Regions from separate parts of the Cobetia sp. PS-4MA genome, predicted to be linked through region 2. Evidence: predicted binding sites of a transcription regulator. Region 2 holds the regulator's gene; each other region holds the start of a gene.

Region 1 (9,961 bases), 580 kb from region 2:
CCGCGACATAGACGAAGGCGGCGATCCAGCCGATCTTGCCGACATCCTGCAGAATCCAGCTGAAGGTGACCAGTGCCGGTGCCACGCCGAAGGACAACATGTCCGCCAGGCTGTCGTACTCCGCACCAAAGGCGCTTTGCGTATTGGTCAGGCGAGCCACACGTCCATCGAGACCATCCAGCACCATCGAGACGAAGATGGCGATGGAGGCATTGGCAAACTCGCCGTTCAGCGCACATACCACAGCGAAGAAGCCAGAGAACAATGCCGACGTGGTGAACAGGTTGGGCAGCAGGTAGATGCCACGCCGACGAACGGGCTTGCCATCCTCGATGGCCTCTTCCACGACTTCGCTGTCGTCGGTGAATTCTTCCACCACCTTGTCCAGCACGGAACTGCTACGGCGGGTCGGTTCTTCGGGGGCATCTTCTGCGCCGGGATGTCGATTTTCGTCAGTCATGGGATTCCTTGCATCATGCCTCGTCGTGGCAGGGTAACCACATTCTACACCTGCCAGTGAGCGCGAATAGTAGTGACACCCTAGCGGCCTCACCGTCGACTGTCACTTCCCTCCCCCATTCGATAGCGCTTATAGAGCAACAACGCAAGCGGGGCGCCCTCCTGATGGAGAGCGCCCCGCTCATTTCACGCCGGATCCAATAGGCAGGATCAGTTGCGTGACTTGTCGACCAGCTGGTTGGCAGTGATCCACGGCATCATGCCGCGCAGCTTCTCACCAGTCTGTTCGATCGGGTGCTCGGCGTTCTGACGACGACGGGCCGTCATGGACGGGTAGTTGGTGTTGCCTTCCTGGATGAACATCTTGGCGTATTCACCGCTCTGGATGCGCTTGAGTGCATTGCGCATGGCGACACGGGACTGCTCGTTGATGACTTCGGTGCCGGTCACGTACTCGCCATACTCCGCATTGTTGGAGATGGAGTAGTTCATGTTGGCGATGCCACCTTCGTACATCAGGTCGACGATCAGCTTGAGCTCGTGCAGACACTCGAAGTAGGCCATTTCCGGTGCGTAGCCGGCTTCGGTCAGGGTCTCGAAGCCCATCTTGACCAGCTCGACCGCGCCACCACACAGGACAGCCTGCTCACCGAACAGATCGGTTTCGGTCTCGTCCTTGAAGGTGGTCTCGATGATGCCGGTACGACCGCCGCCGACGCCTGCCGCGTAGGACAGTGCGATGTCCTTGGCCTGGCCAGTCGCATCCTGGTGGATGGCGATCAGGTCCGGGATACCGCCGCCCTTCACGAACTCGGAACGCACGGTGTGACCCGGTGCCTTCGGCGCGATCATGATGACGTCGAGGTCAGCACGCGGCACGACCTGGTTGTAGTGGACGTTGAAGCCGTGAGCGAAGGCCAGTGTCGCGCCCTGCTTCAGGTTCGGTTCCACCTGGTTCTCGTAGATGGCCTTCTGGTTCTCGTCCGGCGCCAGGATCATGACCAGGTCGGCCGCCTTGACCGCTTCCTCGACTTCAGCAACCTTCAGGCCAGCCGCTTCGGCCTTGGCCCAGCTGGAGGAAGAGCGACGCAGGGCTACGGTGACGTCGACGCCAGATTCCTTCAGGTTGTTCGCGTGGGCGTGGCCCTGGGAACCGTAACCGAGGATGACCACTTTCTTGCCCTGGATGAGGGAGAGGTCACAATCCTTGTCGTAATAGAGTTTCATCGTCATTGCTCCTGGCGGCTCACCCCGTCAGCGGGATGGCGTGAGATCTTGAAAGAGTGTCTGTTGTTCTTGCGACCCTTCCCGCGAGGGAAGGGCGTATGTCAGTGTCCAGCGCCGACGGCCATCTATCCTGACCGCTCTGCGTCCCTGGGAGGTCGTGCGCCTTGGATCAAGGTCTGCCGTCCTCCTCCTGCGCGGCGATGAGTCCACCTTACCTGCACCTCGGCATTGCGTAAAATGCTATATTTGCACCATCATATGCCATATAACGCAACACAAGGCATTTCCCCCTTCAGCACTCATCGACAGCGGACTCCGGCATGGACAATCGTCAACTCAAGCAATTCCTGACCCTCGCCGAAACGCTGCATTTCGGACGCGCCAGCACTGCCCTGCACCTGAGCGCCTCTGCCCTGTCACGTGCCATTCGCGCCATGGAAGAGGAACTGGGCGTCAGCCTGTTCGAGCGCGACAACCGCAGCGTCGCACTGACACCGGCGGGAGAGCGCTTCCGTCGTCATGCTCGCGAACTCCTGAGTCAGTGGGATGACATTCGTCAGTCATTGCTGGAAGACAGCGACGAACTGCGTGGCGAGCTATCCCTGTACTGCTCGGTGACCGCCAGCTACAGCTTCCTGTATGAGATTCTCGCCTCCTTCCGGGCCCGCCATCCGCATGTGGAGCTCAAACTGCATACCGGTGACCCCGCCGTGGCATTGGAGCGCGTGCTGATGGGCCACGAGGATCTGGCGATCGCCGCACGCCCGGACGTGCTGCCCTCGCGCCTGGCCTTCACCGACTTCGCCGAGTCGCCGCTGCGCTTCATTGCCCCGCGTCGTGATGGCCCCGGCCATCAGCTGGAAGGCATCGGCGGGGCAGACGATTCGGCGGCGGGCGACGACCACATCGACTGGGCGCGCGTCCCGATGATCCTCTCCGAGACCGGCCTGGCGCGCGAGCGCTTCGATGCCTGGTGCCACACTCGTGGCATCAAGCCGCGCCTGTATGCCCAGGTCGCCGGCAACGAGGCCATCGTCAGCATGGTCGGATTGGGCTTCGGGATCGGCGTGGTGCCGCAGATCGTGCTCGACAACTCCCCGCTGGCCGATCAGGTGCGCATCCTCGATGTCGATCCGCCGCTGACCCCCTACAAGGTCGGGCTGTGCGTACAGGAGAAACGTCTTCGACATCCACTGGTACGCGCACTCTGGGAACAGCTGCCCGGTACCCCGCGACGGCCAGAGGAGTGATGACGCAGTGACCCTGCGCCACGGAACATTGCGCTACATGGCCCGCCCCACGCCACAACGAAAACGGCGCCCCGAGGGGCGCCGTTCTTGTATCGCGTTTCCACAATCACCGTCTTACAGGCTCAACACCTTCTCACCGCGGGCGATGCCGGAGACACCGGTACGAGCCACTTCCAGCACCCCTACCGGCTGCATCGCCGCCAGGAAGGCATCCAGCTTGCCACCGTCACCGGTGATCTGGATGGTGTAGAGGCTCGGCGTGATGTCGACGATCTGGGCACGGAAGATGTCCGCCGTGCGCTTGATCTCGTCACGCTGGGCGCCCAACGCCTTGACCTTGACCAGCATCAGCTCGCGCTCGATGTGGCTGCCCTCGGTGAGATCCACCAGCTTGACCACATCCACCAGCTTGTTGAGGTGCTTGGTGATCTGCTCGATGACGCGATCTTCGCCGACCGTGGTGACGGTCAGACGTGACAGGGTCGCGTCCTCGGTCGGGGCCACGTTGAGGGTCTCGATGTTGAAATTGCGCTGTGAAAACAGGCCGACGACCCGTGACAGCGCGCCCGGTTCGTTTTCCATCAGAATGGAGATGATATGGCGCATCAGGTCCGCTCCGTCTTCGTAAGCAGCATGTCACGCATGGAGCCGAGAGGCACCTGCATCGGATAGACGTGTTCACGCGGGTCGACATAGATGTCGAGGAACACCAGCTCGTCCTTGTTGCGGAAGGCTTCTTCCAGCGCAGGTTCGAGCTCCTCCACCGTGTGCACCTTGATGGCACGGAAGCCATAGGCGCCCGCCAGCTGCACGAAGTCAGGCAGCGACTCCATATAGGAATGCGAGTGACGGGACTTGTAGTTCAGGTCCTGCCACTGACGCACCATGCCCAGCGACTGGTTGTTGAGGTTGATGATCTTGACCCCGATCCCGTACTGCTTACAGGTCGAGAACTCCTGCATCATCATCTGGAAGCTGCCTTCCCCGGTGAACAGCACCACATCGTCATCCGGGTAGGACATCTTGATGCCCATGGCCGCCGGGAAGCCGAAGCCCATGGTGCCCAGACCACCGGAGGTGATCCAGCGGTTGGGGCGCTGGAACTTGTAGTACTGGGCGGCGAACATCTGGTGCTGACCGACATCGGTGGCGACGAAGGCTTCGCCACGCGTCGCACGGTGCACGGCTTCCACCACCTGCTGCGGCTTGAGCGGCTCGCCCGGGGCGGACGGCTCATACAGCTTGCCTTCACGCTCGGCACGCCAGCCATCGATCTGGGACCACCAGGCCTCCAGTGCATCAGGGTTGGCCAGCTCACGCCCCTGCACGAGGCTGATCATCTCGTTGATCACGGCATCGGCCGGACCGACGATCGGTACATCGGCGCGCACGGTCTTGGAGACTGAACTCGGGTCGATGTCGACGTGGATGATCTTGGCCGTCGGGCAGAACTTCGAGGTGTTGTTGGTCACGCGATCATCGAAGCGCGCACCGATGCAGATGATCAGATCGGTGTGGTGCATGGCATTGTTCGACTCATAGGAGCCGTGCATGCCGGGCCAGCCCAGACACTGGCGATCGCCCTGCGGATAGGCACCGATGCCCATCAACGAGGTGGTGATCGGGAAGTTCAGACGGCGCACCAGGTCGGTCAGCGCTTCGCTGGCACGACCGGAGACCACGCCACCGCCGGTGAAGAACAGCGGGCGGCGGGCCTTGAGCATCAGCTCGACGGCCTTCTTGATCTGGCCGCTGTGGCCACGGGTGACCGGGCTGTAGGAGCGCATGCGTACCTTCTTGGGGTAGCTGTACTCGTAACGCTCGGTCGGGGCGGTCATGTCCTTCGGGATATCGATGACGACCGGCCCCGGGCGTCCGCTGGAGGCCAGATAGAAGGCCTTCTTGATGACTTCCGGAATCTCGCTCGGGTGCTTGATCGAGAAGCTGTGCTTCACGATCGGGCGAGTCACACCGACGATGTCGGTTTCCTGGAAGGCGTCTTCACCGATCAGGTGACTGGCGACCTGGCCACACAGCACGACCATGGGAATCGAGTCCATGTAGGCCGTGGCGATACCGGTCACGGCATTGGTCGCGCCGGGGCCTGAGGTGACCAGCACGACTCCGGGCTTGCCGGAAGCGCGTGCGTAGCCATCGGCTGCGTGGGTAGCAGCCTGTTCGTGGCGGACCAGAATGTGCTGGACCTTGTCCTGACGGAACAGGGCGTCATAGATGTGCAGCGCCGCTCCACCGGGATAGCCGTATATATACTCCACGCCCTCGTCATGCAGCGCGCGGGCGATCATGTCAGCGCCGGAAAGCAATTCCACTTGGTTGTTCTCCCCTGGAGGTCTCGAGTGCGTCCGGCAGCAATACGCAAGCCGGATCGAGTGCGACCTGAATGTCGCTACCGCAACAGTTGCGGCACCTGATGCCAAACCCTGGCGTCTGCGGCCCGGTTAGGGCCTGCACTCTTGTCGCATCGGTTGGATGCGGTCGGGGCTGATGGCCGATCGGTACGGTTGGCGTACCCTGATCGGCATATCCTTCGACAGGCGGACAGCGACTCAGCGTCTGTCCTTCACGTGGCGCTTCGAGGGTCGCCCGAATGGCCACGCCCGCAATCAGGAATGGTCAAGAGTCCAACAGCCGCAAGGGGCTGTCAACTCAACCTTACGCCAGTGTGCGCCGCCTACGCCAAATGCCACACCGATAACGGGAAATACGGCCATATGCGTGCGTAAAACCTCACAGATGGCATTTAATTCGCAATTTTCTGCCTCGTGATTTTCAGCATCCCTGCCACCGGGTTGTCATTTTGCGCCCAGACGACAGACACGAAAACGCCCCACCGCAAGCGGAAGACAGACTTCCGTCACGGTGGGGCGTCACTCACGGGCGCGCGATTCAGCGCGTGAAGGTCAGCTCTCCGCCCTCTTCGCCGACCTGGATCACGTCACCGGGCACGAATTCACCGCCCAGCAGCGCCTGGGCCAGCGGGTTCTCGATACGGCTCTGGATGGCGCGCTTGAGCGGACGCGCACCGTAGACCGGATCGAAGCCTGCCTTGGCCAGCAGCGCCATCGCGGCATCGGTGATCTCGAAGCCGAGATCACGTTCGGCCAGCCGCGCCTTGAGCCGCTCGAGCTGAATGCCGGCGATGGAGGCGATCTGCGCCTGCCCCAACGCGTGGAAGACCACCACTTCATCGATGCGGTTGATCAGCTCCGGCCGGAAGTGATTGCCCACGACTTCCATCACCGCCGTCTTCATGTCGTCGTACTGGAAGGCCGCCTTGCGATCGACACTCTCTTGCGTGTCTTCCTCGTCCGCCAGCTCGCCATTGAGACCGCTCATGCGCTGGATCATCTCGGACCCCAGATTCGAGGTCATCACGATCACGGTATTGCGGAAGTCGACGGTACGCCCCTGCCCATCGGTCAGGCGGCCATCTTCCAATACCTGCAGCAGGATGTTGAAGACATCCGGATGCGCCTTCTCGACCTCGTCGAGCAGCAGCACGGAGTACGGCTTGCGACGCACGGCCTCGGTCAGATAGCCACCCTCTTCATAACCGACGTAACCGGGAGGTGCGCCGATCAGGCGGGCCACGGAGTGCTTCTCCATGAACTCGGACATGTCGATGCGCACCATCGCCTCTTCGGTATCGAACAGGAAGCTGGCCAGCGACTTGCAAAGCTCCGTCTTGCCGACCCCGGTCGGGCCGAGGAACAGGAAGGAGCCATTGGGGCGATTCGGGTCCGACAGCCCGGCGCGTGAGCGACGCACCGCATTGGCCACCGCGATCACCGCCTCGTCCTGACCGATCACCTTCTCGTGCAGCGCCTCTTCCATGCGCAGCAGCTTGTCGCGCTCGCCTTCGAGCATCTTGGAGACCGGAATGCCGGTCCAGCGCGAGACGACCTCGGCAATCTCCTCCTCGGTGACATTGGAGCGCAGCAGCACGTGGGCGGAGGTATCCGCCTCGCCTTCGCCGGCTTCGCTGATCTGCTTCTCGAGCCCCGGAATCACGCCGTACTGCAGTTCCGACATGCGGCTGAGGTCGCCGGCACGCCGCGCCTGTTCCAGATCGATGCGCGCCTGTTCCAGTTCGGCCTTGAACTGCGCTGCCCCCTGGATACTGGCCTTCTCGGCCTTCCAGACCTCATCGAGATCGGCATATTCGCGTTCCAGCTCCGCGATCTGGTCCTCAAGCGCGCCGAGACGCTTGAGTGCCGCTTCGTCGGTCTCCTTCTTGAGCGCTTCACGCTCCATCTTGAGCTGGATCAGACGGCGGTCGAGACGGTCCATCTCTTCCGGCTTGGAGTCCAGCTCCATGCGGATGCGTGACGCGGCTTCATCGATCAGGTCGATCGCCTTGTCCGGCAGCTGACGGTCCGTGATGTAGCGCGATGAGAGGCGCGCGGCCGCAATGATCGCACTGTCAGTGATATCCACCCCATGGTGCACCTCGTAGCGTTCCTTCAAGCCACGCAGGATGGCGATGGTGTCCTCCTCGCTGGGCTGATCCACCTGCACCTTCTGGAAACGACGCTCCAGCGCGGCATCCTTCTCGATGTACTGGCGATACTCGTCAAGCGTGGTGGCACCGACACAGTGCAGCTCGCCACGCGCCAGCGCCGGCTTGAGCATGTTGCCGGCATCCATCGCGCCCTCGGCCTTGCCCGCGCCGACCATGGTGTGCAGCTCATCGATGAACAGGATGACCTGGCCTTCTTCCTGCGACAGCTCCTTGAGGACGGACTTGAGGCGCTCCTCGAACTCACCGCGGAACTTGGCCCCCGCCAGCAGCGAGCCCATGTCGAGAGACAGCACACGCTTGTTCTTGAGGCCTTCCGGCACCTCGCCATTGACGATACGGCTGGCCAGCCCCTCGACGATGGCGGTCTTGCCGACACCGGGCTCACCGATCAACACCGGGTTGTTCTTGGTGCGACGCTGAAGGACCTGAATCGTGCGACGAATCTCCTCGTCACGCCCGATCACCGGGTCGAGCTTGCCGTCGCGCGCACGCTGGGTGAGGTCCATCGTGTACTTGTTGAGTGCCTCGCGATTGTTCTCGGCGTCGGCATCTCCCACCGCCTCGCCACCGCGCAGTGCATCGATGGCGGAGGTCAGGGCGGGCTTCTTGATGCCCGAGGAGGTGAACAACTTGCCGAGATCACCGCCCAGCTCCAGCGCGGCCAGCAGCGCGAGCTCGGAAGCGATGTATTGATCGCCGCGTTTCTGGGCTTCGCGGTCGGCCAGATTCAGAAGCTTGCCGAGCGCCTGGGAAGGCGCGACATTGCCGTCGAACTGGGACACGGTGGGCAGGTCATCCAGTTGACGCTTGAGCCCGCTCATCAAGCTGGTGGCATCACCGCCCGCCTTGTTGACCAACGCCTTGAGACCGCCATCGCGGTCCTCCAGCAGGGCCAGCAGCAGGTGCTGGGGATGGATTTCATTGTGGCCTCGCCCGACGGCGAGCGACTGGGCATCCGCAAGCGCGTTCTGCAGCTTGCTGGTGAGTTTGTCGATGCGCATGGTGCCTTCTCCTGAGAGTCATGGCGGTACTCCTCTTCTCAGGAGCTTCGCCTGTAACATTTCGTATCTAACCCTAGAGATGGGGGGCTGGGGGGTCGCTTTCAAGGCGTGATTTGCGGCAACGCAGCATGTTGTCCGCGAAGCATGATCCAGATCAGGTTCCCCTGCAGCAGGTTGGCCTTCAGCGCCTGAAGATGTCGCCAGGGGCTTCCGCTCGACACGGAAAAGCGCCCCGCCAACCTGAGCGATCAGGTCAACGGGGCGCTTTCGTCTTTCGGCTTGCCGAGCGTCGGTGCATCGCGGCGGCCAGGTCTCCATTTCACGCTATCAGCGTAACCAGATCACCGTGGCCATTCGCCCCGTCACGCCATCATCACGGCGATGGGAGTAGAAGCGCGATTCCGAGGCAGTGCAGAAGTGACCGCCACTGACATGACCGACCCCCGCACGCTCCAGCCGCAGGCGAGCCAGCTTGTAGAGGTCGCCCATGTAGTGGCCCAGCCGATAGGGGCTGGATTCGAAGGCGTCGTCGGCCTCGGGGAGATCCGCGATAAAGGCGTCACGCACCTCGGGGCCGACCTCGAACTGGGCATTGGAGATCGCCGGGCCCAGCCAGGCCATCAGCTCGCCCGGGTCATCTCCAAGACGAGCGACAGTGGCTTCCAGCACACCTTCCACCAGGCCACGCCAGCCCGCATGCGCCACCCCGACCCGCGTCCCCTGACGATCACAGAACAGCACCGGCAGGCAGTCCGCCGTCATCACCACGCAGGCCTGCCCCGTACCGGTACTGATGCAGGCGTCAGCACGTGGTGGCACCGCCTCATGGCGCTCATCGGCGTGACAGACGTCAAAGGCATCCACCACCTGAGTCCCATGCACCTGATCCAGCCACGCCAGTGGACGACCATCATCGACCTCCGCCGCGAGCAGATCACGCACCCGCGCGACCATCGCCGGATCATCCCCGACATGCCGCGCCGGATTGAAGCCAGCGTATGGCCCCTGACTCGGGCCACTCTCACGCGTGGTCACGAAGGCCTGCACCGGACTGGGTGCTGGCCAGTCCGGCAGAATCAGGGTCGGGCGTAGACTGTCGTCGTGCATAACCTCTCCTGGCGCGATGGGATACGCGAACCGAGCCCCTCAGCGGGCGATGTCTTCCTTGAGATAGTCGATCAAGACCAGCATGTCACCCGGCATCTCGGCGCGGAATTCGACTTCCTTGCCCGTGATCGGGTGGATGAAGGCGAGGCGACGGGCATGCAGCGCCTGACGCGGGAACTGACGCAGCAGCTCCTTGAGCGGGTCACTGGCCCCCGGCGGAAGCTTCAGACGGCCTCCGTAGACCGGGTCCCCGATCAGCGGATAGCGCTGGTGCGCCATGTGCACACGGATCTGGTGGGTACGCCCGGTTTCCAGCTTGCAGCGGATATGGGTATGACCCCGGAAGCGCTCCACCACGCGAAAATGCGTGATCG
Region 2 (9,961 bases):
GCGGAAGATCATCCGGACTGGGGCATGCCGTATGCGCTGCCGCAGATCAGTGATGAGGAGCACCGTACGCTGGTCAACTGGTTGGCGCAGGGCTCGCCGATGACCGAGGTGCGCCCGGTGTCTGAGGTCCTGGTGCCACGGATTCAGCAGGTGGAAGCCTTCCTCAATGGTGACAGCCTCAAGCAGCGGCTGATGAGTCGCTACATCTACGAGCACCTCTTCCTGACCCACCTGTATTTCCCGGAAGCGAAGGGGGCCAATGGCCGGCCGATCTTCTTCTCGCTGGTGCGCTCCAGCACGCCGCCCGGCGAGCCCATCCAGCGCATCTCCTCGCGCCGCCCCTATGACGCTCCCTACGCCGCCTATCCCGGAGATGGTCGTGACGTCATGCCGCATGACGAGGCCGGGCGCCCTCGCGTCTATTACCGTCTATGGCAGGAGCGCTCGACGATCCTGGCCAAGAATCATCTGCCCTATTCGCTGAGTGACGCGCGCCTGGAGCGCTGGCAGTCGCTGTTCCTCGCGCCGGACTATACGGTGGATGACCTGCCTGGCTATGACCTCAAGACGGCGTCCAATCCCTTCCTGACGTTCGAGGCGATCCCTGCCGAGTCACGTTACCGCTTCATGCTGGATGAATCGCAGAACACCATCATGGGCTTCATCAAGGGGCCGGTCTGTCGTGGCCAGGTGGCCGTGGACGTCATCAATGACCACTTCTGGGTCAGTTTCACCGATCCATCACTGTTCAGCCTGCCGCAGGTCGAGCGCACCCTGGCACGGGAGGGCGAGAATCTCAGCCTGCCTGCCGAGCAGAGCAGCAATGCATTGCCCATCTCCTCGTGGATCAAGTTCGAGCGCAAGCAGCAGGCCTATCTGCAGGCCAAGCAAAAGCTGATGATGCAGGCCTACGAGGACGGCAATCTGCGTCTGGACATGCAGCTGTTGTGGGACGGCAGCGGCTGGCAAGGCGGCGAGGGTGGCGATCACAACCCCAATGCCGCCCTGACGGTCTATCGTCACTTTGACAATGCCGCCGTGATGAAAGGGCTGGTCGGCAATGTGCCCAAGACGGCCTGGGTGATCGATTACCCGATGCTTGAGCGCATCCATTACCTGCTGGTGGCCGGCTTCGATGTCTATGGCAACCTCGGCCACCAGCTGACCACGCGCCTGTACATGGACTTCCTGCGCATGGAAGGCGAGAACAACCTGCTGGCGCTTCTGCCTGCCGGCGAGCGTCAGGCAGTGCATGACAGCTGGTATCAGGATGTGGATTCTGGGCTGGAAAAGCTGCTGTTCAAGAAGCCGCCCCAGTTTGATGCCCCGAGCGATATCGTCTGGACACCGGGAGAGCTTTCCTCACCGGAGAAGGCGCGCATTGGGTTGATGCGCCGCCTGCGCGAGCGCCTGGCGCCGGAACTTGTCCACGAGCGTAGCCTGGAAACGCTGGAGGATGATGCCGTGCGCCGCGAATTGAAGGCCTTGAGCGAGGTGAGTGGTCTGGCGGCCAGCCTGCTGCCGGAAGTCACCATCATTGCGCTGGAACGGGAGGGAAGCGAGCACCCACAGTTGTTCAGCGTGCTGCGCAACTCGGCTCATGCCAACATCACCAGTCTGTTCGATGAGGAAGCCAATCGGCGTCCTGAGCGCGATACGCTGGATGTGCTGCGCGGCGTGGCCGGGGATTATCCGAACGCCTTCTGGCATCTGACACCCGAGTCGCTGCAGGGATTGGCACGGCGGGTCGCCGTGCTCAAGGATGAGGCGGATTATCGACAGCTGATGGCCGATATCGGAGTGCGGCGCACCGACCCACGCTTCTGGCAGTTCTCGGACAGCGTGCTGCGTGCCAATTATGCGGATCGTCCCGTCGAGGCCGGGTTGCTGGATTACAACCGTCTGCAGAATCGCTGAGCGTCTCCGAGCCGCCTGGCGCTGTCTGGAAAACACGAAGGCCCGCCACATGAGGATGTGGCGGGCCTTCGTGGTGAGAGAGATGGCATCACGGGCGTTCAGCGACCGCCCTGACACTCTCCTTCTGCCAGCTCGATCAGGCCATCCAGGTGCAGGATATGGACCTCGCGGGCCTGGATATCCACCAGCCCCTGAGCCTGGAAACGCGTCAGGATACGGCTGATGGTTTCCACGGCCAGTCCCAGGTAATTGCCGATGTCGGCGCGGGACATGGAAAGACGGAAACTGTATGGCGAATAGCCGCGGCGACGGAAGCGCTGAGAGAGGTTGACCAGGAAGCTGGCCAGACGCTCATCTGCCGTCTTGCGCGACAGCAGCATCATCATCCGACGATCCTCATGCAGCTCCTTGCTCAGGCTCTTGAACAGCTGGGTGCGCAGTTCCGGCAGTTGGGCGGAAAGCGCATCGAGGCGATCGAAGGGAATCTCGCACACGGTCGTGGTCTCGAGTGCCACGGCGCTGCCGGGGTAGGCATTGCTGTCGATGGCATCCAGTCCAGCCAGCTCGCTGGGCAGGAAGAAACCGGTGAGCTGCTCCGTGCCACTGTTCTCGGTGTTGATCTGTTTCAGGCTGCCTGAGCGCACCGTGAAGACGCAGTCGAAGGGCTCGCCCTGGGTGAAGAGAACCTCGCCCTTTCTGAGCGGCGCGCGGCGCCGAATGATGGAGTCGAACTGGTCGATGGCTTCCATGTTCAGTGCCAGCGGCAGACACAGTGAGCTGAGCGAGCAGGTCTGACAGCGTGCTTCATGCGCACGCAATCGATGGGATGCCGTTGTCTGGGCCGTCATGGTGACTCTCCTGGGGCATTACGCCGAAACTCGTGGGGAGCGGGTTTCGGGTGGGGGTGTCCGGGTGCGACACCTGGTACAGGGCGATTCCATGGTCCTGTACGGAGAGGCAGCATCCTCATGGACTGAGTCGCTGCTGCCTGTCGGTGCTGTCCGTCAATGATACCTGTCAGGCGCACTTCCCAGAACGGGTCCCCGTCCTGTGGGGCGGGATGTGAAGTGCTCCGTGAATCGCGCGCATTATATTAGATAATTCTGATTTTGTCGTGATGTCCTGCATGACTCTAGACGCAGAACCTCCCGAAGGGGCAGGTTGCGACGCCCTGCCTCATCCGACTCGGGAGAGCCAGGTGACATCATCCACTCAAGGACATGACGATCTGCCCCATGCTGACCAGCAGTGTGAGCAGAAACAGCAGACTCCAGACCAGCGGCAGCGGCCTGTCCGGCTGAGGGGTGCCGTCAATGCGGTGTTCGTCGCCTGGCCCATCTCCCTGCAGGTCATCATCGGGTGAGGTGCTGCGCGAGCGAAGCCCGACAAGCAACAGCGTGCAGAAGGCCAGGCTGCCCAGCGTGAGCATGCTGATCCATGCCTGCCAGAACAGTGGCAGATCGACGTTTGCCAGCAGGTTCATGGTGCAGCTCCTGTCGTCAGTGTCAGTGTGGCGAGTGTCTCCCCTGTCGGGTCGGGTATTGTCGCGGATGAGTGCCGAGGGGGATCCGTCTGTTGAAGATAGGCCAGCAGAGCGGTCGCCTCGGCCTTGCCGCGTACCCGGGCGGGTGCCGCGAGGATCTCGTCGTCTCGGTAGGGCACGCCAAGCGCCTGCAGGGCCCGCATTCGCTCGGCGACACCCTCGCCGCTCAGGGCGTGCTCGAACAGCCAGGGGTAGGCCGGCATGCTGGAATCCGCCACCTTGTGGCGCGGCGAGTACAGGTGCAGGCGTTGCCAGGCCTCATCATGTTCCGCCGGGAGGCGGCTCAGGTCAGGGCCATGACGAGCGTTGCCCCACAGGGCCGGTCGCTCCATGAGGTGGCGGGAGGCGGCGTCCCGGCTTGCATGGCGTGCCTGGTCTCCCGGCAGATCCCGCACCATTCGGGTATGGCATTGCTGGCAGCCTTCCCGCAGGTAAAGACGCTGTCCCTCCAGCGCCAGCGCATCCAGCGGTGTCACTTCTTGCCTTGCCTCCTGAAACCCCAGAGGCAGCAACTGGGCCAGCGCGCCGACACTTGCCGCCATCACGCAGAGCGCGGCCATCAGGCCCGGATGCCGTTCGAGCAGTACGTGTCTCATGCCGGTGTCCTCCCCCGAGCGTGTGAATGCCCGATGTGGTGACGAGCCTGCTGGGTAGAGGGGCGCGTGATGGGTCGGCGGGAGGCGCGCAGGAGATACGCTGCCATCAGAAGCAGGCCGAGTGCCCAGCAACTCAGCCCCGCCAGCGTCATCAGCATCGGCGGGCGAGCCACCGCCAGGACGTCGGCGAGGGAGTGCAGCGGTTGTCCCTCTGCGTCTACGGCATGCCACAGGCTGCCCTGCAGCAGGGTGGTGGTCCAGCTGGCAACGATGCAGAGCAACGTGCCGGCGATGGCCAGCCAGGCGTGGGTCATGATCAGCGCCGAGGGTGCTTCAGGCAGCCGCAGACGGTAGAGCATGAGCACGCTGACCAGACCGATGACGCCCAGTGTGCCGGCCGGCGAGAGGCTGCCGGCGGCGCTGAAGGTCATGTCGTTGAGCGGGGCGATGGACAGTGCCACATGCTCCATCACGCTGATGGCCAGAAAGAGCAGGGCCGCGCCGAGCAGGCAGGTCTGAGGATGATGGCGCAGGGAGGGCCAGTCCGCCTTGATGGTCAGCAGGCCGTTGAGAGGAATGGCCAGTCCCGGCGCCAGCAGCAGGAGCCCCATCGCCATTCCCAGCGCCTGGCTCCACTGGGGCAGGGCGCTGGCATGCAGCAGCGCCGCGCCGCTCCAGGGCAGCAGCAATACCAGCAGCCAGAAGCTGATGATGGCCAGACGGTGAGAGTGAAGGGGCTGGCGGGTCAGTCCCGAGAGTGCCTGATACGCCATGGCAATGAAGCCCAGTGCCAGCATGCCGCCGGGCAGCATTCCCTTCTGCCAGCTCTGCAGCAGCGCGTCCAGACTGCCTGAGAACATGGGTAACGATGTCAGCGGGCCCAGGGGCACCGCCAGTGACAGCAGGGTATGCTGCATCAGTATCATCACCAGACAGCCAATGAAGCACCAGCCAGCCACGGGCAGGCGCGCTGTCGGTCCTGCCTTCCAGTTGACATGGAAGAGCCACGCGACCGCGATCCACACTGCCAGCATCAACAGGTTGAGTGGCCAAGGATATTCGGATTGGCCATGCCCCGACGCGAAGCCCGCGGCAATCGATATGCTGCCAAGCACGAGAATCGTCTGCCAGGCCTGCAGCGTGAACCGATGGAGACGCCGCTGGCCTGGCCGGGCTTGCGTGTCATGATTGACCAGTGAATACAGGCTGGCAATCAATGCCGAGCCGCCGAGGCCGAAGAGCAGCAGATGCTGTTGCACAATGGCGAGACGGCCATGGCTCAGCCAGGCGATGGGCGGGGCCAGGGTTGGCCACAACTGCACGGCGGTCAGCCATGCCGCCAGCAATAGACTGACGGCGCCTGAAAGAATGGCCGTCGTGCCAAATTGGCGAATCACCTCGTGAGAGGCGCCTGCTCCATCAGGTGCTGTGCCCATGTCATGACCTCATCATGCAGTGAACAGCGATGTGCTCTCCTGAAGAGAGCACGACTCACGAGACGATTCAGCATTCATTTCAGCTACCAGGGAGGACACTGAGTGTCTCTTGTCACTTCATCATCGGACGAAGATCGGGATGCGTCCAATGTGGCGGCCGTTCCCACCCCCTACGCCGAGGAAGGTTTCAAGGTCGCTTCCTTTGACGCCATCGCCGATGAGCTGGAAAAGCGTCTGGAGCTGTCAGAGGAGGCGTTGGCGGCGCGCGGTCCCTGGCGAGGCTGGGTGGCCTCGTTCGGTCCGCTGGAGATTCATGGCAGCCCTCGGCAGGTGATTCTGCTGCATGCCCATGGGGCGGGCGCCGGACGCGAGACCGATTTCCATCAGCGGTTCGGCAAGGCCTGTGCACACCAGGGGGCGGCATGGCTGGGATTCGACTTCGCCTACCTCGTCAAGATGCGCTGCGAGGCACGCCGTCGTCCGCCGCCGCGGCTGCCCGGGCTGATCGAGGAAATGACGCGCTGGCATGAGGCGCTGGCTGCCAGTCTTGCCGCCAGAGCGTCTCTGGCGACATGCCCGGTATTGCTTGGTGGCAAGTCCATGGGGAGTCGCGTGGCCTCGCATGTGATGCAGGGGCTGGAGGGGCGAGGCATGCCAGCCCCCTCATCAGGCCCACGTCGAATGTCGCCCCTGGGCTGGTATGCGCTGGGCTATCCCTTTCACCCGACCGGCAAGCCGGACACGCTGCGAACCGAGCATCTGGCGGCCATTGATGCCCCGGGCGTGATCTGCCAGGGCACGCGAGATCCCTTTGGTCATCGCGAGGAAGTCGAAGGTTACGGATTGCCATGCACTATCAGCCTGCATTGGCTGGAGGATGGCGAGCATGATTTCAAGCCTCGCAAGGCGAGCGGCAAGACGCGTGAGGGACTGATTCGCTCAGCGGTGGCAGCGATCCTTGCACACCCTGCATTGCGCTGATGGGTGTCAATCCATGAGCGACACGAATTTTCTCCCTCGTGGCATCCTGATGTCAGAATGTTGACACAATGCTGATGGTTGCTGGGCTACAGGTGAGTGGTGCTGGGAAAATCCAGTCTTATCAAGACCCTGTCGAGGAGTATTCTGAAACTTCCTGTAAAAAAAGTATTGACTCATGGGGCGGATTCCGTAGAATGCAGCGCCAACGAGACAGGGGTGGTTAGCTCAGTTGGTAGAGCACCAGCCTTACAAGCTGGGGGTCACTGGTTCGAACCCAGTACCACCCACCATTTGAAAAAAGTTATTGCTTATCAAAGCGTTACTTGATTAAATGGCCTGGTTCGTCAGCAGAAGCAAACGTTGCAGTGGACTGGTAGTTCAGTTGGTTAGAATGCCGGCCTGTCACGCCGGAGGTCGCGGGTTCGAGTCCCGTCCAGTCCGCCACTACCGTTTGTCATGCGCCCGATGTTGAGTTGTTCTGAATGGACTGGTAGTTCAGTTGGTTAGAATGCCGGCCTGTCACGCCGGAGGTCGCGGGTTCGAGTCCCGTCCAGTCCGCCATTCAGAATGACGCGATGTCACCGCTGCTTGCAGCAAGGATCGTCTGTGTTGGGTGATTAGCTCAGTTGGTTAGAGCACAAGCTTCACATGCTTGGGGTCACTGGTTCGAATCCAGTATCACCCACCAATGTGGACTGGTAGTTCAGTTGGTTAGAATGCCGGCCTGTCACGCCGGAGGTCGCGGGTTCGAGTCCCGTCCAGTCCGCCACTCGATCTACAGAATTCGTGAAACCCGAGCCCTCGTGCTCGGGTTTTCGCGTTTCTGGCCAGCAAGTTGCTCGTTGTTGCCTTCCTCGTTGTTGCCTTCCTCGCTGTTGCCTTCCTTCTGGACGTCTCCTCGTCTCCCGTTCGACCCTTTTTCGTGTTTCAGGTCCGTGAGCTATCCGTTCGGCTGGATGCGCGGTGCTGTCTGCGCCATGCACCCGGTGGTTTGGCGTGCCAGCGCTTGCAGGCGTGCTGGAAGCTTTCCGGACCGGCAAATCCCAGTACCCAGCTGATTTCCTTCAGGCTCAGATGGGTGTCACGCAGATAACGCTCGGCCAGTGCGCGGCGTGTGTCATCCAGCAGCCCCTCGTAGTGCCAGCCTTCGGCGGCGAGTCGTCTGGCCAGGGTACGCGGGTGCAGATTGAGGGCCGCTGCGATCTCGTCGCGTCCGGGTGCGCGCCCCGAAAGCCGCATGGCAATGGCACGTCGTGTGCGTGACAGCGTGTCATGAGGGCCCTGACGGCTCTCCAGTCGCTCCGTGATCTGTTGACGAAGCTGGGCAAAGGCGACCGGTGCTGCCTGCACGGTAGGGGCGTTCAATACTCTGTCTGGCAGCCACAGCCGATTGCGGCCTGTCGCGAAGTGCAACTGGCTCGCAGGCAGGCCCAGGCGTCGGGCATATCGCCAGCGCCAGCGCTTCTCCATCTGCTCATGCATATCGTCTGGTGAGGGGGTGAGCGGAGAGCTGTCCTCCGGCGAGCGGGGGATCGTGTAATCGATCTCGAGCGATGCATCGCTCAAGGCATCGCCACTCAGCTGGCGAGCCAGATGCCACCAGCCTCCCAGCACGCTGTCGACCACGAAGCGGTTGTAGGCATTGTAGGGAGCGAGGGAGTAGAAGTTCAGCCAGCCGCCGGTGGCCTGGCGCTTGAAATGGCCATGCCCACGACTGTTGTCGCTGTAAAGTGCCTCAGCCTCGCACAGCAACGTCAGTCCTGCCGCCAGAGTGGGGGCGCAGGCACACGCAAGTCCGGGGAGCAGAAAGTCTCCCGGGCGAATCTGAGCGGCCATCTCCAGGCCGAACAGTTCATCACCGCTGGCAGTGATGGCGGCATGGCCCAGTCGCATGTAGCGAGCGATGCCGATCCGGGCATCTCCGTCGTCCGGCAGCGGCCAGCCCGTGTAGGGCTGCATGATGGGCTCGGCGTGCACGTTGCGCGCGTCCAGGGCACGTGCAACGAGGTGCGCCAGGCTGACCGAGACTTCTCCTAATTGCATGGGGCTGGCTCGTGTCGAGAGGTCGGGGAGACAAGCGCGAGGCTTGCCGTCGGCCGGATATTGCTCAGGGCATGTCCTGCAAGGATATCAATGTGTCCTACAGGCGCATTGAGTGCAAGCGACGATGCACTACACTGAGCGTATCGAGATTCATACGACTGTTTGCCTTGGGTGTGCGTCGCCCTGACGTGTCTACCGCCAACGTGCACGAGCAACGCAAGGCGACAAGATGACAATGACGACCTGATGAGTTCCGCGTACTGGTGTCCCAGGGTCCGGTTGACGGCCACGCCAGTGCGACGGCAAGGAGCAAGCGCCATGACTGCCTATCCGAATATCTTCCGTCCGCTGAAGGTGGGACACATCACGCTGAAGAATCGCGTGCTGATGGGGTCGATGCATACCGGGCTCGAGGAAGCTCCCAATGGCTTCACGCGCCTGGCGGCCTTCTATCGCGAGCGTGCCCGTCATGGTGTCGCCCTGATCGTCACGGGAGGGATCGCCCCGAACCCGGAGGGCGCGGTCATGCAGGGGGCGGCCAAGCTGACCACCTCGCAGGAGGCGCAGCGTCATCGTGAAGTGACCGATGCCGTGCATGCCGAGGACGGGCGGATATGCCTGCAGATCCTGCATGCCGGTCGCTATGCCTATTCTCCGGATCAGGTCGCGCCATCTGCCATTCAGGCCCCGATCAACCCCTTCATGCCGAGGGCGCTGAGCACCGAGGAAGTGAAAGGCCAGATCGCGGATTATGTACGCTGTGCCACCCTGGCACGCGAAGCGGGCTATGACGGTGTCGAGGTGATGGGGTCCGAAGGGTACTTCATCAACCAGTTCATCTGTCGACGGACCAACCAGCGTGAGGATGAATACGGTGGCAGCTTCGAGAATCGCATCCGTCTGGCGGTGGAGATCGTCGCGGGCATCCGCGCGGCGCTGGGCGAGGATTTCCTGATCATCTATCGGTTGTCGATGCTGGATCTTGTCGATGAGGGCAGCACCTGGAGCGAGGTGGTCGCGTTGGGCAAGGCCATCGAGGCGGCCGGTGCCAGCCTCATCAATACCGGGATCGGCTGGCATGAGGCACGAGTGCCCACCATCGTCACCAGTGTGCCGCGTGCCGTCTTCACCGGACTGACCCAGCGCATGAAGGCGGAGCTCAGTCTGCCGCTGATCACCACCAATCGCATCAACATGCCGGACGTGGCCGAGTCGGTACTGGCGGAGGGACATGCCGACATGGTGTCGATGGCGCGTCCGTTCCTCGCTGACCCGGCGTGGGTCAGCAAGGCGCAGGCGGATGATGCCGCGATCATCAACACCTGCATCGCCTGCAACCAGGCGTGTCTTGATCACACCTTCCAGATGAAGCTGACCTCATGTCTGGTCAACCCGCGAGCCTGCCACGAGACCGAGATGGTGATCGAGCCTGCCCGCCGCGTGCG
Region 3 (9,961 bases), 1.8 Mb from region 2:
GATGGGCAGGGTCTGCGTGGTGACGATCTCCCCCTTGCCATCCAGCGGACGCCCGAGGGGGTCGATCACGCGTCCCAGCAAGGCGTCACCGACCGGCACCTTCACGACATCTCCCGTGCCGCGCACGGTGTCTCCCGCCTGGACAGCCGTGCTGGTGTCCAGCAGCACGCAGCCGATGCTGTCATCGTTCAGCACCTGCGCGAAGCCGACCTGGCCGCCTGAAAATTGCAGCACTTCCTCCAGCCCGACATTCTCGAGCCCGGAGATCATCGCGACGCCGTCACCGATTTCCTCGACGCGTCCGCGATGCTCGGTCTGGGGAGCAAGCGTCGTGTGTTGCAAGGTGTCTTGCGCGTTCACGCGCCACGCCGGTGTGTCAGCTGACATGCTGCGTCTCCCGCGGGCTGCTGGCGGAGGGAGGTGTCGGCATGGCTTCAAAGGCCTTGGCCAGCACGCTGAGGTCTGATTGCCAGCTGTTGTTGAGGGCAAAGTGCGCACTGCGCAATTCCACTCCCCCCAACAGGGCCGGCTCGACCTCAAACCTCAGGCTGGGCAGGGGGTCCAGCTCGCGCGTGAGGAGATCTTTCAGCTCCGCCTGTTGGGTTGCTGACAGCTGGGCTGCAGTGATGATGCTGAGCACGTTGTCTGACGGTGCAGTGTCAGCAAGCTCGCGCGTCATGGCAGCCTCTGCCCCCCTTGCCGAGTGGGCGGGGGGCTGCTTCGCTGCCGGGGCATGCTGAAGCGCCCCTGTCAGGGCATCACGCTCATGCCGGGTCAGTGTGGTGATTTTGTGGTGCAAGCGCTCACGGAAGGCGGCATGGACGGCGGCGTTATCCAGTGGCGCAAGCAGTCTTGCGGCAATCGCTACCGCCAACGACAGGGCATGCTGGGTGTCTTGCTGACGTGTGAGGTCACTCTCGCGCGTGATGGCGTCGTGAGCACTGCTCAGCAGTGCTTCAGCCTGCTGGCGCGCCTGGGCGAGCGTCTCACGACCTTGCGCTTCGGCCTTCAGGCTTGACTCCTTGAGCAGGGCGCTGCGCTCTGCCGCGATGTTGGCATGCGCCGCATTCAATGAGGCAAGATGTCTGTCCGCCTCGGTGTGCGCGTCATCGGCGGCGTCGAGCGTGGCCTGTGCCGTTGCGCGGCGCTGCTCGATGGCCTGTGAGACAGGCTTCCACAGCACGCGCGAGAGCAGCCAGATCAGGATGAGCACGTTGAGTGCCTGCAACCCGATTCCCCACCAGTCGATAGTCATCAGTTCACGCCAGCAATGGGTTGGCAAACAGCAGCAACAACGCGATCACCAGGCAGTAGATAGCAGTGGTCTCTATCATCGCCAGGCCAACGAACAGCGTACGCGAGATCGTATTGGCGGCCTCCGGCTGGCGAGCGATGGCGTCCATGGCGGCGGCCACGGCACGGCCCTCCGCGAGCGCTGGCCCTATGGCGCCGAACGCCACGGCAAATGCTGCGGAGATGACACTGGCAAAGGCGATCCAATCCATCATGAGTTCTCCTGCTGGGAAGTCGATGTGCGAGAGGTGGGCTGCTGGGACCCAAGTGGTTGAGGCGTGACTGGTTGAGGCGTGAGTGGTGGGACGACAGTCTGATGCGCACTGTCCTTGTCCTTTTCCCTGTCTCCGTCTCCGTCCCTGGCACTGGTCCTGGAATCGGAATCGGGCTCGGAATTGAAAGACGCGCGGCCTTCCTCGACCGTCGAGGCAATGAAGACCAGCGCCAGGATGGCGAAGATGTAGGCCTGTACCAGACCGGTCAGAAGATCCAGCGCCATCAGGGGAATCGGTACCAGCAGTCCTGCCAGTGATGCGACGATGCCGATGACGAAAACGCCACTCATCACATTGCCGAACAGGCGGACGAACATGGAGAAGGTACGGGTGAGACTCTCCAGAATGTTCAAGGGAATCATCACCACATTGGGCGCCGCGAACGACTTGAGATAGCCCTTGACGCCTGCGCCCCGAATGCCGAACCAGATGATGGACACGAAGACGAGCAGGGCCAGCGCGGCATCCGTTTCCATCTGGGCAGTCGGAGGTTCGACCCCGGGGAGAAGCGATGACAGGTTGGCGACCAGAATGAACAGGAACAGCGTGCCGATGAAACTGCGATACGGTGTTGGCTCAACGCCACTGGTCTCACGGATCTGCACATCGAGAGTCGATACCAGCAGCTCCAGTGCTACCTGGCGTCTATCGGGTATCAGGGTCAGGCGGCGTGTCATGCCCCAGGCGCCTGCGACCAGTACGGCCATGATGACCCAGGTCGTGATGATGGCGGCCGTGATGGGCACGGGGCCCAGATGAAAGAGTGCCTCTGACGTCAGCGGAGAGTTCACCTGTCGTCCTCCCTTGCAGGCGTGCCTGACGAGCAGGCGGCGTGCTGAGACAGGGCTTGCGTCACGCCGTCAGTTGCCGAGTGGCTGGGGGGCGAGGATGGGCGATGCACCATCAGCCCCTTGGTGATGAGTATTCCTGCCAGCGTTGCGAGTAGTGCAAGCGCCCCTGCCTGCACGGCGACATGGAGACCGACCACCATCAGCCCAAGTCGGGCCAGTGTCAGGGCCACTGCCCATAGGGGATGACCACGAGTCACGACAAGTTCAGTGGTCATTCGCAGCATACGGAAGTAGCCATATCCCAATGCCATGCCTGCCAGCAGACACACTGGCAGCAGTACTGACATGGACTGACCCTGCATGAAGTCGAGTGCCATCATCGCGCGTTCATCCATTTCCAGGCACTCCAGCCCCCCAGGCAGACGCCGGCCATCATCAGGGGGGCGCTCCAGAACAGCGCCGTACCCGCGCGCTCATCCAGCCAGCGACCGGTATAGAGCCCTGCCAGGGTGGGCGTGATGACAATCCAGCCCAGTACGCCTATCTGCGCCAAGCGGCGTCCCACGGAAAGATCCCCCTCACGTTGCCACTGGGCATGGCGAGTGCGACGCTGGCGCACGGCCTTGACCAGTGGGTCCCGTTCGCTCGCCGCACCCTGCGCCTGCGTTGCGGCGCCGTGGCGCTGGGTGTCCTGGGAGGGGCGTTCTCGTGAGCCGTGATCAACGCTCTGATGGGGACTCTGTCCAGCACTCTGATGACTGTCGGAAGGCTTCTTGTCGTGTTGCATTCGCGCAAGTCCCCGGTGGGTGGGAGGGCGGCATGAGCGTCGTGACGCGGCATGGGGCGCAGCAGATTGCGCGCGGGTCGTCATCGAAATTCTCCCGAGTCTGCCGATGACGTGCGTCGGCGAATGATGTGACGCAGCGCATTGAGTTGGAGACGCATGCTCTCGACGTGCTCCGTTCGCTGCGTATCGGCATCGGCGCGGAAACGGGCCAGTACCTCGCTGTCCAGCGTGTCCAGGTCATCACCCAATACGGCTTCTCGGGTGGCGATGTGGATCTCGCCGCGACTGACATTCAGCACGCCGCCTCGGATGGCACAGAAGTGCTGGGACTCGCCTTCACGCCAGCTGAGCGCCGAGATTTCCAGCGCTGTCAGGAATTCGCTGTGACCCGTGAGGATGCCGAAGCTGCCACTGGCGTCCTCGGCGCGCAGGCTGTCGATCTGTCTGTCAGCGATGAGGGTCAGTGGCGTCACGATGATGAGTCTCATGACGACGCTCTCCCGGTGACCTTGGTAGCTGCCGTGTCAGTCGCCTGGCTCGTCGCTCTGGCCTGCAAGGTCTCGCGCTTGTGGCGTGCCTCCTCCAGCGTGCCGACCATGTACAGCGCGCTTTCCGGCCAATCATCTGTCTCGCCGGCGAGAATGGCTCGACAGCCTGCCAGAGTCTCGGTGAGCGCCACACTGGCGCCGGGTGTGCCGGTGAATGCCTCCGTGACCATGAAGGGCTGGGTGAGGAAGCGTTGCAGTCGCCTGGCACGCGTGACGATCTGACGATCGGCGGCACCCAGCTCCTCGACCCCGAGCAAGGAGATGATGTCGGCCAGCTCTCGAAAGCGGGCCAGCGTTCGGCGCACGGTATCGGCCGTCTCGTAGTGGATGTCGCCGACGACCAGTGGGTCCAGCAGCATCGATGAGGAGTCCAGCGGATCGATGGCGGGATAGAAGCCCTCTGCCGCCATGGCGCGCGAGAGCATGATGACGCAGTCCATGTGGCTGGAAATGGTGGTGACGGCTGGGTCGGTAAAGTCATCCGCCGGCACGTAGACGGCTTGAATGGCCGTGACTGCCGACCCGGCAACAGAAGCGATACGCTCCTGCAGGGCAGCGACTTCACTGGCCAGTGTCGGCTGATAGCCCACGCGTGACGGCAGCCTGCCCAGCAGGCTCGAGACCTCCGCGCCGGCCTGTACGAAACGGAAGACGTTGTCCATCAGCAGCAGCACGTTGCGATGCTGTTGATCACGGAAATACTCGGAGATGGCCAGTGCTGTCATGGGCACACGCCAGCGAGCGCCTGGTGGCTCGTTCATCTGGCCATAGACCAGCACGCTGCGCGCCAGTACGCTGGACCCTGCCATTTCGGTCAGCAACTCATGACCCTCGCGTGAGCGCTCTCCAATGCCCGCGAAGACGGAGATTCCTGCATATTTCTCGACCATGGCGCGTATCAGTTCCATGACCAATACGGTCTTGCCCACCCCTGCGCCGCCAAACATGGCCGCCTTGCCGCCCTGTGCCATGGGCATCAGCAGGTCGATGACCTTGATGCCGGTCTCGAACATTTCGCTGGACCCTATCTGCGATTCGAGCGGTGGGGCCGTGGCATGAATGGAGCAGCGTGGTGTGTCACCGGGCAGGGGCGGGCCGTCATCACGTGGCTCACCCACCACATCCAGCAATCGCCCGAGCACGGCTTCGCCGACCGGTACGCGTATGGGGCGACCTGATGCCTGCACTGCGACGCCCCGTGCGAGCCCCGCCGTGGATTGGAACGCTACGGCACGCAAGGTGGTCACGCTAAGGTGACTGTGCACCTCGAGTATCAGTGTCGTCGGCTTGCTCCACTTCACGATGAGCGCCGAATTGATGGGTGGCAGTTCCACGGCTTCAAAGGTGACATCCACCACCGCGCCACGCACGGCGCTGACTCGCCCGATGACCTCACCAGATCGGGCAGATTCAGACCTGTCCGGGCATGGCTGAGCTGACATGGTGGTATCTGTCGTCGACAGTGGTGATGAAGGTGAGGGTGAAGAGGAAGAGGAGAGAGAGGGCGCCAGGAGGTGTGGAGCCTCAGAATAAGCGGGCGATGAAGCATCAGATGAAGAGGCCGACAGCGCTGAGGCACCTGAGGGTGATCCATTGTCCTGCATGGCGCTATCGACGCTGTGCGTGCCATGCGTCAATTGGCTGGAAGAAGGTGCCTTCATGTCGACTTTCTCTCCTGAAAGGATGCTGATCACAGAGTCCAGTCTTCACGTCTCTTTTGCCATCATGGCGTGTTGATCATGTTGCGTTTTTTCATGTCTCGAGCCGTGTCGATGATGAATTTTCTGCCTGTCTACCCGGGGAAATACCGCAGTGCACAATAATTCGCATTTCGATGTCATTTCCTGACCTGTCTGAACAGACGCCATATCGTGTGTGGAGTGCCGCTGTGGCCTTCGTTTGGACAGTCACGACGTCGACACGGCCTTGACATGGCAATGACATTTCAGGGTTTGCTGACATTTCAGGGTTTGCTGACATCTCGAGGGAGAAGTGGAGGCTGCCGGGAAAATCCTTTCGACGCTGTGGTCAAAGGGTGTGGTCACTGACGTTGCACGGTGCTGGGCGCATTGCCAGTAACGGCTCGAATGGGTCGGTCAGCCATGGGAGGGAAGATCACGCCTCACAGGTATAGGCAAGTTGCATCCCTTCGGCATGCAGAGTGTAGTCAAGATTCATCGGGCATTATGCGCACTGCCTTCTACCTTGATGTACATCAAGATTTGTTGGTTATTTCCAGGGGGGAAAGCGGCTTTCAGTGTGGCATTTTGTCCTGCGACAACATGCTATGCGACATCGTCGCCGTCTCTTTCTATGATATTGATCATAGTCAAGAGATGGAAAGAGTCGTGAGTTTTTGCTAATGGTGTGAAGCCGTGACCCATCACGGTTCGCCCGTGAACCTGTCGCCGGGCAAGTTCCCGCCAGAAGGAACATGCCCAGCCATCCTGATGATCGTTATCGTGAGGAGTTGCCCATGGAACTGGATCCCGTGATCCTGTCGCGAATACAGTTCGGATTTGTCGTGTCATTCCACGCCGTCTTTCCGGTGTTCACCATCGGATTGGCTTCCTATGTCGCCTTGTTGCACGGTCTTTATTACAAGACCGGCAATGCCGCCTGGGACCGACTTGCCGCCTTCTGGGTGAAGGTGTTTGCCGTCGTGTTCGCCATGGGGGTGGTCTCGGGCATCGTGATGGCCTTCCAGTTCGGTACCAACTGGAGCAACTTCAGTTATGCCAGCTCCAACTTCATCGGGCCGATGCTCAGCTATGAGGTGGTGACGGCGTTCTTCCTTGAGGCAGGCTTCCTCGGCGTGCTGCTGTTCGGGCGTGGCAAGGTGCCGGAAGGGGTCCATCTGTTCGCGGCCCTGATGGTGGCGCTGGGCACCTTCATCTCCGCCTTCTGGATTCTCTCCACCAACAGCTGGATGCAGACACCGGCGGGAGTGGAGATGGTGGACGGCCACTTCTTCGTCAAGGATTGGGCCGCTGCCATCTTCAATGCCTCCCTGCCGTATCGCTTCGCCCACATGGCGATCGCCTCCTTCCTGACCGGTGGCTTCGTGGTGGCGGGGGTGAGTGCCTGGTATCTGCTGATCGGGCGCGATGTCGACGCCAACAAGCGTGCGCTGTCCATGTGCATGTGGCTGCTGCTGGTGCTGGCACCGGCGCAGGCGGTGGTGGGTGACATGCACGGCATCAACACGCTGGAGCATCAGCCGACCAAGGTCGCCGCGATGGAAGGCAACTGGGAGACCCAGTCGGGCGCGCCGCTCCTGCTGTTCGCCTGGCCGGACAAGGAGGCGCAGATGAACCACTTCGAGATCGCGATCCCGAAGCTGGCCAGTCTGATCCTGACCCACGACCCCGATGGCGTGGTGCCGGGGCTCAAGGAGGTCGCACCTGACAAGCAGCCGCCGGTGTGGTTCGTGTTCTGGTCGTTCCGCGTGATGGTGGCGATGGGGCTCTTGATGATCGCCGTGGCCTTCATCGGTGTCTTCCTGCGCCGCGATGGCAAGCTCTATCGCTCGCGTCCCTTCCTGCAGACGTTGCGTCTGATGTCCATCGCGCCGTTCTTTGCCGTGCTGGCGGGGTGGTTCGTGACCGAGGCCGGGCGCTCGCCGTGGCTGGTCTACGAGATGATGACCCAGCAGGAGGCCGTCACGCCGTCACTCACCGGCTGGATGGTGCTTACCACGCTGATCGGCTATTTCCTGGTCTATCTGGTGGTCTTCGTGACCGGCAGTTACTACCTGACCCGCGTCATCCGCGGTGGCATGCAACCGGAACTGCCCCATGACGATGTTGAGACCGCGATGCGCCCGCTGTCCGCCGCGCACGAGAGTCTGGACGATGATGCCAGCCGCACGGTAAGGAGTTGAGCTGATGGAAATGATCAATCTGACAATGATCTGGGCGCTGATCATCGGCTTCGGCGTCATGATGTACATCCTGATGGATGGCTTCGATCTGGGGGTGGGCATCCTGTACCCCTTCGCACCCGATGAGCACGCCCGTGACGTGATGATGAACTCGGTCGCGCCCATCTGGGACGGCAACGAGACCTGGCTGGTGCTGGGCGGGGCCGGGCTGCTGGCCGCCTTCCCGGCGGTCTACACCATCCTGCTGCCGGCGCTGTATCTGGGGGTCTTCCTGATGCTGGCGGGGCTGATCTTCCGGGGGATCGCCTTCGAGTTCCGCTTCAAGTCCTCGCGCAATCGTCACTGGTGGAACATCGCCTTCAGTGGCGGCTCCTTCCTGGCGACCTTCTGTCAGGGCGTGGTGGTCGGCGCCTACATCCAGGGCTTCGCCACCGAAGGGCATGTCTACGTGGGCGGCGCCTTCGACTGGCTGTCACCGTTCACCGTGATCACCGGGCTGGCGCTGGTGGCGGGGTATGCGCTGCTGGGCGCCACCTGGACCATCATGAAGAGCGAGGGCGAGGTACAGGAATGGGCCTATCGCATCACGCCCAAGCTGCTGGTCGCCGTACTGGTGGGCTTCGCGGTCATCAGCCTCTACACCCCGTTCGTGGATGAGTATGTGCGGGAACGCTGGTTCGACCATCTGGGCGTGTTCTGGGTCTTCCCGGTGCTGGCGCTGTGCTGTGCGGCGCTGATCTGGCGGGCGGTCAACAAGCGTCAGGAAGGGCAGCCCTTCGTCGCGACGCTGGGACTGTTCCTGTTCACCTATCTGGGACTGATCTTCAGCAAGTGGCCGTATCTGGTGCCGCCGGACATCACCCTGTGGGACGCGGCCTCCGCGCCGGAGTCGCAGCTGTTCCTGCTGCTGGGCGTGCTGTTCGTCATTCCGATGGTGCTGGGCTATACCGCCTGGAGCTACTGGGTGTTCCGCGGCAAGGTACAGGGGGTCGGCTATCACTGAGTCACTCAAGGACCCGGTCGGCAAGGCTGACCGGGTCACGCCTGACCGGGTCACCCGGGAACGACGCCAGGCAGGCAGATGGCTCCGACAGCAGGCGACGCGAGAGCGTCGCCTGCTCGGGTTTTCGGCCTTGTCCGGGGTCGTGGCGGGTATCCTGACGGTCGCCCAGCTGGTACTGACGGCCTGGGTGATCACCGAAGCCATCGAGCATCCCGAGTCATTGGGGGCGCTGTGGTGGCCCTTCATCGGCCTGCTAGGGTTGCTGGGCGCGCGGGTGCTGGCGAGTGGTGGTCAGGAGCTGCTGGCCCAGCGTGCCAGCCAGCGACTGCGGCAGGCCATTCGTGGCGAGGTACTGACGGCACTCGAGACGCTGGGGCCGGTGCGCGCCGCCCAGTATCACAGCGCCGATCTCGCCCAGCGCTGGGTGGAGCAGGTGGAAGCCCTGGAAGGCTACTTCGCGCGCTTTCATGTGCAGATGCGTCTGGTGGTGATCACGCCGCTGCTGATTCTGGCCATCGTGGTCAGTCTGGACTGGCTGGCGGCCATCCTGCTGGCGCTGACCGCGCCACTGATACCGCTGTTCATGGCGCTGGTCGGCATGGGGGCCGAGTCGCTCAATCGTGACCAGTTCCAGGCGGTCGCGCGGCTGTCGCGCCACTTCGTGGATCGCGTGCGTGCCATCACCACCTTGCGCCTGTTCGGACTGGGGGAGCTGGCGACCCGCGAGGTGACGCTGGTGGCTGATGACTACCGCAAGCGCAGCCTGCGCACCTTGCGGCTCGCCTTCCTGTCATCCGCGGTGCTGGAGTTCTTTGCCTCGGTGTCCATCGCCGTGGTCGCCATCTACATCGGCTTCGGCCTGCTTGGTGACATTCCCATCGGGCCGGCCGATGAGCTGACCCTCTTCAGTGCGCTGGTGATCCTGCTGCTGGCCCCCGAGTTCTTCCAGCCGCTGAGAACCCTGTCGCAGTTCTACCATGATCGCGCCTCGGCGCTGGCCGCCTCCGAGACTCTGATGGAGATTCTCGAGGCTGCCGACATGGCGTCGCCTCGCCACGCCGATACCCGCCCAGACGCGACGGGCGAGCTGATGTGTCTGACGGATGTCTGTCTGAGCCACCCCGAGCGCGGGCAGGTACTGGGCCCGCTGGATCTCGCGCTGAGGCAGGGCGAGGTGCTGGTCGTCAGCGGGGCCTCCGGTGCGGGCAAGTCGACGCTGCTGCAGGTGATGGCCGGATTCGTCGCCCCGGACAGCGGCCAGCGTCAGATAGCCCCCGCCACGCGTCTGGCCTGGATGGATCAACGTCCGCTGCTGATGCAGGGCAGTCTCGCCGACAATCTGCGTATCACCGCGCCGCAGGCCAGTGACGCCGAGATCATC

Evidence for each region. Region 2 encodes FNR, which switches genes on or off when oxygen is low (the NO sensors DNR and NnrR bind a similar motif). Its sites were predicted from a motif close to TTGATNTANATCAA; they were not measured.
Region 1: a site for FNR is predicted at 8,625-8,638, ahead of clpB (ATP-dependent chaperone ClpB). Genes of this name have one in related genera too.
Region 3: a site for FNR is predicted at 5,900-5,913, ahead of AC26AR_RS08935 (cytochrome ubiquinol oxidase subunit I). Genes of this name have one in related genera too.

Annotation. Positions count from the first base shown of each region.
Region 1 covers NZ_CM173107.1:3,725,770-3,735,730, forward strand. The annotation lists gene pssA (CDP-diacylglycerol--serine O-phosphatidyltransferase) at 1-460, opposite strand, end outside; gene ilvC (ketol-acid reductoisomerase) at 670-1,686, opposite strand; gene ilvY (HTH-type transcriptional activator IlvY) at 2,007-2,936, shown strand; gene ilvN (acetolactate synthase small subunit) at 3,051-3,542, opposite strand; gene AC26AR_RS15675 (acetolactate synthase 3 large subunit) at 3,542-5,266, opposite strand; gene clpB (ATP-dependent chaperone ClpB) at 5,844-8,480, opposite strand; gene pgeF (peptidoglycan editing factor PgeF) at 8,808-9,587, opposite strand; gene rluD (23S rRNA pseudouridine(1911/1915/1917) synthase RluD) at 9,627-9,961, opposite strand, start outside.
Region 2 covers NZ_CM173107.1:310,661-320,621, forward strand. The annotation lists gene AC26AR_RS01425 (fatty acid cis/trans isomerase) at 1-1,917, shown strand, start outside; gene fnr (fumarate/nitrate reduction transcriptional regulator Fnr) at 2,016-2,765, opposite strand; gene AC26AR_RS01435 (hypothetical protein) at 3,122-3,400, opposite strand; gene AC26AR_RS01440 (cbb3-type cytochrome c oxidase subunit II) at 3,397-4,056, opposite strand; gene AC26AR_RS01445 (cbb3-type cytochrome c oxidase subunit I) at 4,053-5,492, opposite strand; gene AC26AR_RS01450 (alpha/beta family hydrolase) at 5,643-6,473, shown strand; tRNA gene AC26AR_RS01455 (tRNA-Val) at 6,688-6,763, shown strand; tRNA gene AC26AR_RS01460 (tRNA-Asp) at 6,841-6,917, shown strand; tRNA gene AC26AR_RS01465 (tRNA-Asp) at 6,958-7,034, shown strand; tRNA gene AC26AR_RS01470 (tRNA-Val) at 7,085-7,161, shown strand; tRNA gene AC26AR_RS01475 (tRNA-Asp) at 7,166-7,242, shown strand; gene AC26AR_RS01480 (AraC family transcriptional regulator) at 7,401-8,516, opposite strand; gene AC26AR_RS01485 (FAD-dependent oxidoreductase) at 8,835-9,961, shown strand, end outside.
Region 3 covers NZ_CM173107.1:2,092,938-2,102,898, reverse strand. The annotation lists gene AC26AR_RS08975 (F0F1 ATP synthase subunit alpha) at 1-387, opposite strand, end outside; gene AC26AR_RS08970 (F0F1 ATP synthase subunit delta) at 377-1,255, opposite strand; gene AC26AR_RS08965 (F0F1 ATP synthase subunit C) at 1,260-1,508, opposite strand; gene AC26AR_RS08960 (F0F1 ATP synthase subunit A) at 1,505-2,359, opposite strand; gene AC26AR_RS08955 (N-ATPase subunit AtpR) at 2,356-2,754, opposite strand; gene AC26AR_RS08950 (AtpZ/AtpI family protein) at 2,736-3,146, opposite strand; gene AC26AR_RS08945 (F0F1 ATP synthase subunit epsilon) at 3,227-3,634, opposite strand; gene atpD (F0F1 ATP synthase subunit beta) at 3,631-5,136, opposite strand; gene AC26AR_RS08935 (cytochrome ubiquinol oxidase subunit I) at 6,171-7,577, shown strand; gene cydB (cytochrome d ubiquinol oxidase subunit II) at 7,582-8,580, shown strand; gene cydD (thiol reductant ABC exporter subunit CydD) at 8,573-9,961, shown strand, end outside.